DNA from 2 places in the Clostridium sp. JNZ X4-2 genome. Region 2 is predicted to be linked to the other one. Evidence: a T-box and tRNA genes for the amino acid it is inferred to sense, from the RefSeq annotation. Region 2 holds a T-box; the other holds one or more tRNA genes.
The links. The T-box of region 2 lies ahead of thrS (threonine--tRNA ligase). A T-box ahead of a tRNA ligase gene usually reads a tRNA of that ligase, here a tRNA-Thr.
Positions count from the first base shown of each region.

Region 1: it has a tRNA-Thr gene. The T-box ahead of thrS (threonine--tRNA ligase) is inferred to sense a tRNA for this amino acid. The anticodon was not compared.

Region 1 covers NZ_CM142685.1:98,695-102,123, forward strand. The annotation lists gene rlmB (23S rRNA (guanosine(2251)-2'-O)-methyltransferase RlmB) at 1-28, shown strand, start outside; gene ACYUJ6_RS00580 (NYN domain-containing protein) at 25-537, shown strand; gene sigH (RNA polymerase sporulation sigma factor SigH) at 621-1,253, shown strand; tRNA gene ACYUJ6_RS00590 (tRNA-Gly) at 1,337-1,411, shown strand; tRNA gene ACYUJ6_RS00595 (tRNA-Thr) at 1,421-1,496, shown strand; gene tuf (elongation factor Tu) at 1,576-2,769, shown strand; gene rpmG (50S ribosomal protein L33) at 2,950-3,099, shown strand; gene secE (preprotein translocase subunit SecE) at 3,142-3,372, shown strand; gene nusG (transcription termination/antitermination protein NusG) at 3,419-3,429, shown strand, end outside.
Region 2 covers NZ_CM142685.1:2,680,586-2,684,014, reverse strand. The annotation lists gene ytxC (putative sporulation protein YtxC) at 124-1,026, shown strand; T-box leader at 1,094-1,328, shown strand; T-box leader at 1,400-1,625, shown strand; gene thrS (threonine--tRNA ligase) at 1,686-3,429, shown strand, end outside.

The sequences.
Region 1 (3,429 bases), 980 kb from region 2:
ACAAAAAATAAAAAGTGATGGAAATTGAGAAATATTTTTGTAGATGGATATAATGTAATAAATAGCTGGCCCGAATTGAATAATATAAAGAAGTATAGTTTTGAATCCTCACGACATGAACTTATAGAAATGTTGAGTAATTATGCAGTTTACAAAGGATATAAGATTTTTGTAGTTTTTGATGCACATATGGTAATGGGGAGTTTGGAAAAAAAGGAAAAAATCAATAAAAATGTTATAGTGGTGTTTACCAAGGAAAATGAAACAGCAGATTCATTTATAGAAAAAACAGTAAATAATATAGGACGTAAAAATGAAGTTTTTGTAGTTACTTCTGATTCTCTAGAGCAGCAGGTTACTTTTCAAAGAGGTGCAGTGAGAATGTCTTCCATTGAATTTTATCATGAAGTTAAAAATATAGAGTCAAAAATAAAAAATAGGATTCAAAAAAAATACTCAGAAAAAAAACATACTTTAGAGGATAGGATAGAAAAGGGTACGTTGGAAAAACTTGAAAAGATTCGCAAAAGTCGTTAAAATCTATTGACTATAAATTTACTTCTAATGTATAATTGAAATGTGTGATTTACATTTGTTTTGGAGGGGATATCTTGGAGAGCATGGGTCTTAATAGTAAACAAATTTCCCCCTTTGTAGAAAAATTAGATGAGGAGGTAATTGTTGAAGCAAAAAAAGGGGATGTAAGAGCTCAAGAATATTTAATAAGTAAATATGAGAATTTTGTTAAATCTAAAGCAAAATCATATTTCCTGATTGGAGCAGATAAAGAAGATATTTATCAGGAAGGCATGATAGGTTTGTATAAAGCTATAAGAGATTTTAAATCGGATAAACTATCGTCTTTTAAAGCTTTTGCTGAACTTTGTGTAACTCGTCAGATAATAACAGCTATAAAGACTGCTACTAGACAGAAGCATATTCCATTAAATACATATGTTTCTTTAAATAAGCCTATATATGATGAGGAATCTGATAGAACACTGCTGGATGTTTTATCAGAGGCTAAAGTGGCGGATCCAGAAGAGCTTATAATTAGCAGAGAAGAATTAAATCACATACAAAGTGAAATAGGTGAGGTATTATCAAGTTTGGAAATGGAAGTGCTTATGTCATATCTAGATGGTAAATCTTATCAGGAAATTGCATGTGATTTAGATAGGCATGCTAAATCTATAGACAATGCATTGCAGAGAGTTAAAAGAAAACTAGAAAAATGTTTAATTAATAAATAAAAATTACATATTGACAAAAAAACATACTTGTATTAAAATTGATAATCGGTATATGACTTTTGATATATAATAAGAATTTATGGGCGGAAGTAGTTCAGTGGTAGAACACCAGCTTCCCAAGCTGGCCGTCGCGGGTTCGAGTCCCGTTTTCCGCTCCAAATTAAATTGCCCATGTAGCTCAGTAGGCAGAGCGTCACCTTGGTAAGGTGGAGGTCACCAGTTCAATCCTGGTCATGGGCTCCAATAATGCATGAGAATTTTCACAACACACCAGGATGGGTTTACTTAAATAAAATGTGTTATAAACAAGGAGGAAGAAGCAATGTCAAAAGAGAAATTTGAAAGAACAAAACCACACGTAAATATAGGGACGATAGGACACGTAGACCATGGTAAGACTACATTGACAGCAGCAATAACGATGGTTTTATCAAAAGAAGGAAAGGCATCTGCAACAAAATATGATGAGATAGATAAAGCACCGGAAGAAAAAGAAAGAGGAATAACCATAAATACAGCACATGTTGAATATGAGACAGACAAGAGACATTATGCACATGTGGACTGTCCAGGGCATGCAGATTATGTAAAGAACATGATAACAGGTGCAGCACAGATGGATGGAGCAATATTGGTAGTAAGTGCAGCAGATGGGCCTATGCCGCAGACAAGAGAACATATACTACTGGCAAGCAGAGTAGGAGTACAATATATAGTAGTATTTTTAAATAAGGCAGATCAGGTAGATGATCCGGAATTATTGGAATTAGTAGAGATGGAAGTAAGGGAATTGTTAAGTGAATATGGTTTCCCGGGAGACGAAGTTCCAATAATAGTGGGAAGTGCATTAAAGGCACTGGAAAATCCAGATGATCCGGAAGCTACAAAATGCATACATGAATTAATGGATGCAGTAGACAATTATATACCTACACCAGACAGACCAACAGACAAACCATTTTTAATGCCGATAGAAGATGTATTTACGATTACAGGAAGAGGAACAGTAGCAACAGGAAGAGTAGAAAGTGGAGTATTAAAAATAGGAGACGAACTAGAGATAGTAGGATTAAAGGAAGAGAGCAAGAAGACAGTATGTACAGGGGTGGAAATGTTCAGAAAGCTTCTTGATCAGGCAATGGCAGGAGATAATATAGGAGCACTTTTAAGAGGCATACAGAGAGACGAAGTAGAGAGAGGCCAGGTACTTGCAAAACCGGGGACAGTACATCCTCACAAGAAATTTGTAGGTCAGGTTTATGTGCTTAAGAAAGAAGAAGGCGGAAGGCATACACCGTTTTTTAATGGATACAGGCCACAATTTTATTTTAGAACAACAGACGTAACAGGCTCCATTGCACTGCCAGAAGGTGTAGAGATGGTAATGCCGGGAGATCATATAGATATGAATGTAGAACTTATAACACCGGTAGCAATGCATGAGGGATTGAGATTTGCAATAAGAGAAGGCGGAAGAACAGTTGGTTCCGGTGTTGTAACTAAAATAGTTCAGTAATGGTTAAGGACTGGGTTCGTGAACCTAGTCCTTTTAGAAGTGAATAATTCCATCCATGTTTTTTAGTGTTATTGACATAAAAACTAAGTTGTGATAAATTAAATAAGTAATGCATAATTTTAAAAATGTAAAAATTAAATTGATTATATACTTGAACTATACGTAGGAGGTGTGAAAGCAATGAGAGTAAAAGTAACACTGGCATGTACGGATTGTAAACAGAGAAATTATAACACAACTAAAAATAAAAAGAATGATCCGGATAGGTTAGAAATGAAAAAGTATTGCCCATTTTGTCATAAACATACAGTTCACAAGGAAACCAAATAAAGTAGAGGGGCATATATTAAAATATTTGAGGATGTGAATAAAATGGCTGCACGTGATGACGCAAAAAAGGTTAGAAAGCAGGTCACACCTGAAGGCGGGTTCTTTAACTTTTTTAAAGGATTGGTAGCTGAATTTAAACGAATAACATGGCCCTCTAAAGAAGACTTAAAAAAAGTGACAATATCAGTTATTGCGTTTTGTGGTGTTTATGTGATAATTGTTGGGGTAATAGATTTTGGATTTAATTCTTTAGTTAAAACTATTCTGAAATAAGAATAAAAAAGGAGGCAGGGACTTTAAGTATATTGTCCCTAGGATTATGGCAGATAA
Region 2 (3,429 bases):
TATTTGTTTACCATATTAAAATATCATTTTAATATATTGACTTTGTTATGTCGATATTTGACAATAGAAATTTGAATATAGATTTTTTTTAGACACATACTATTTTTGAAGGGAGTGTGAATAATGCTATTAACAACTATAGTTTACGATAAGGAAAAGGAAAGTGTAATACATGGTATTCAAGAACTAAAAGAATATTTCAGGCATAAAGGCGTGCTCATTGGTGTATATGAAAGTATAGAGTCTGATACTCACTTCCTCAAACTATTTTGTGATAGAGAAATAAACAATAAACTTATGAATATATATAATATGTATATTGCAAACATTATATATAATATAGTGATAGATGAGTTTTATGAAAAAGATATTCTGGCTTTTTTGTCTAACGAATATTTTTTCCTGAAATATGAGGAATTGGAGGAAATTAGGCTGGAAAGCTTAAAAGTATTGAAAGGTGAAATGGAAATTATGGATGAAAACTCCATTTTTTGTATAAATAAGAGAAATGACATATTGGATAAAATATCAAATTGTATAAATGAAAATAATGAGATAAATATAGAAGGATTTATAACTTTTAGAATCAGGGAACTTTTAGGTGATCTGGAAAGTATAATTGATAAAGTGGTTGAAAGGTATATGGTGGATAAGGAATACAATGAATTTATAAAGCTTTTAAAATATTTTGTAGAAATTCAAGAAAGTAAAATAGACTATTTAAGTATAATAATAGATAATGATGGAAAATATATAATAAAAGATAAAGAAAGCGATATAACAGAAAGCTTTTTTAAAGACTTAAAAGCATTAAAATGCAATAAAAATATAAATTCAGATTTAGATGATGTTTTAATAAGTGCATTGATAACCAATTCACCGGAAAAGATAGTAATTCATTGTGCTGAAAATTGCAGGAATTCAGAACTGATAGATACAATTGAAAAAGTTTTTACCGATAGAGTTGAATTCTGCAACAGCTGTAGTATATGCAAATCGGTAAAGAGTAATTTAAATAGAGTATGATTTATAAAAAGTTTAATTTTCATGTTGACATATTGATTTTAGAATAATATAATAAGCCTAAACAGAAATAAAAACTATGAAAGGGAAAAGTAAATAAATTAATTATTTTAAGAGAGAGGGATTTTAAGCTGAAATATCCTTTAAATAAAGTTTATTGAAAAACCACCTTAGAGTTGTATACTGAAATTTTTAGTAGGTATTTCCGTTAACCCACGTTAAAGGTAGAGTGAATAGTATTTAAATTGATGAATAGTTTTTTTATTATTAACTTGGGTGGAACCGCGGTAATACTCGTCCCATATTTTGGGAGGAGTTTTTTGTTGTTTATTTTTATATAAGCTAAAAGTAAAGTATTTATATTTTATTAAATTTAAGAAAAATTATGAAAAGGAAGAGTAAATAAAAGTTTGTTTTAAGAGAGAGGGATTTTAAGCTGAGATATCCTTTAAACAAAATTTATCGAAAACCACCTTGGAGTTGTATACTGAAATTTTTAGTAGGTATTTCCGTTTAATCTGCGTTAAAGAGTCAAAGATAACAGATAGATTTATAAATTTCTTGTTAAATTTGGGTGGAACCACGGTAAATTCGTCCCTTATATTGGGAAGAATTTTTTTTATAAATTTTAAATTAAAATAGATTTATAAGGAGGAACAATTATGATAAAAATAAGTCTCAAAGATGGTAAAGAATTGGATGAAGAGAAAGGATTAAAGGTAAGCGATATTGCAAAGAAACTAAGTACTTCCCTTGGGAAGAAAGCACTGGGAGCTAAAATAAATGGTGAAATAGTGGAATTAAATCATCCTGTAAATGAAGACTGCAAACTTGAAGTTCTCACTTTTGAAGATGAAGATGGAAAAAGGATATTGAGACATACAGCTTCTCATATACTTGCCCAGGCAATAAAGAAATTGTATCCGGAGGTTAAACTTGCTATAGGACCTGCCATAGATTCAGGATTTTATTATGATGTAGATGCAGATTTTTCATTTACACCGGAATTATTAGTTAAGATCGAAAATGAAATGAACAAAATAGTCAAAGAGAATATTAAACTGGAAAGATTTGAACTTCCAAGGGCAGAAGCCATAAAATTTATGGAAGAAAGAAAAGAACCTTACAAGGTGGAATTGATAAAGGATTTGCCGGAGAATGAAATTATATCTTTTTACAGACAAGGGGATTTTGTAGATCTATGTGCAGGACCTCATTTACCTTCTACAGGGAAGGTAAAGGCAATAAAACTCCTTTCCATAGCAGGTGCTTATTGGCGTGGAAATGAAAAGAACAAGATGCTTCAAAGAATATATGGAACTGCATTTGAAAAGAAAAGCGATCTTGAAGATTATATTAAACTTATGGAAGAAGCCAAGAAAAGAGATCATAGAAAATTGGGGAAAGAATTGGATTTATTCAGCATGCATGAAGAGGGACCTGGATTTCCATTTTTCCATCCAAAGGGAATGATAATTAGAAATGAACTTCAAAATTTTTGGAGACAAATGCACAGAAGAGCCGATTATGATGAAGTAATGACTCCGGTTTTATTAAATGAAGAGCTATGGCATCAATCAGGACATTGGGATCATTATAAGGAAAATATGTATTTTACTAAAATAGATGGAGAAAATTATGCTATAAAGCCTATGAATTGTCCAGGAGCTATACTCATTTATAAGAACAGCATACGTTCTTATAGAGATTTACCTAAAAGATATGGTGAAATGGGAATTGTCCATAGGCATGAAAAATCAGGAGCTCTTCATGGGCTTATGAGAGTAAGATGTTTTACTCAGGATGATGCCCATATATTCATTACTAAAGAGGATATTACAAATGAAATAATACAGGTTATAAAACTTATAGATGATTTTTATAAGGTATTTGGATTCAAGTATTTTGTAGAGCTTTCTACAAGGCCTGAAAATTCCATGGGAAGTGATGAAGATTGGGAAGCTGCAACTGATGGATTGAGAAATGCATTAAAAGTTGCAGGACTTGATTATAAAGTCAATGAAGGTGATGGAGCTTTTTACGGACCTAAAATAGATTTCCATTTAAGAGACTGCATCGGAAGAACTTGGCAATGCGGAACAGTACAGTTGGATTTCCAGATGCCGGAAAAATTTGATCTCAGCTATATAGGTGCGGATGGAGAAAAACACAGGCCGGTTATGATACACAGAGTTGTATTTGGTTCCATAGAGAGGTTCATAGGAATTCTTATAGAACATTATGCAGGGGCATTTCCAGCTTGGCTTGCACCGGTTCAGGTAGAAGTCATGGACATTACTGATGATCAAAAAGAATATGCAAAAGAGGTAATCAAAAAATTAAAAGATCAGGATATAAGGGTGGAAGCTGATGTGAGAAATGAAAAAATAGGCTATAAGATAAGGG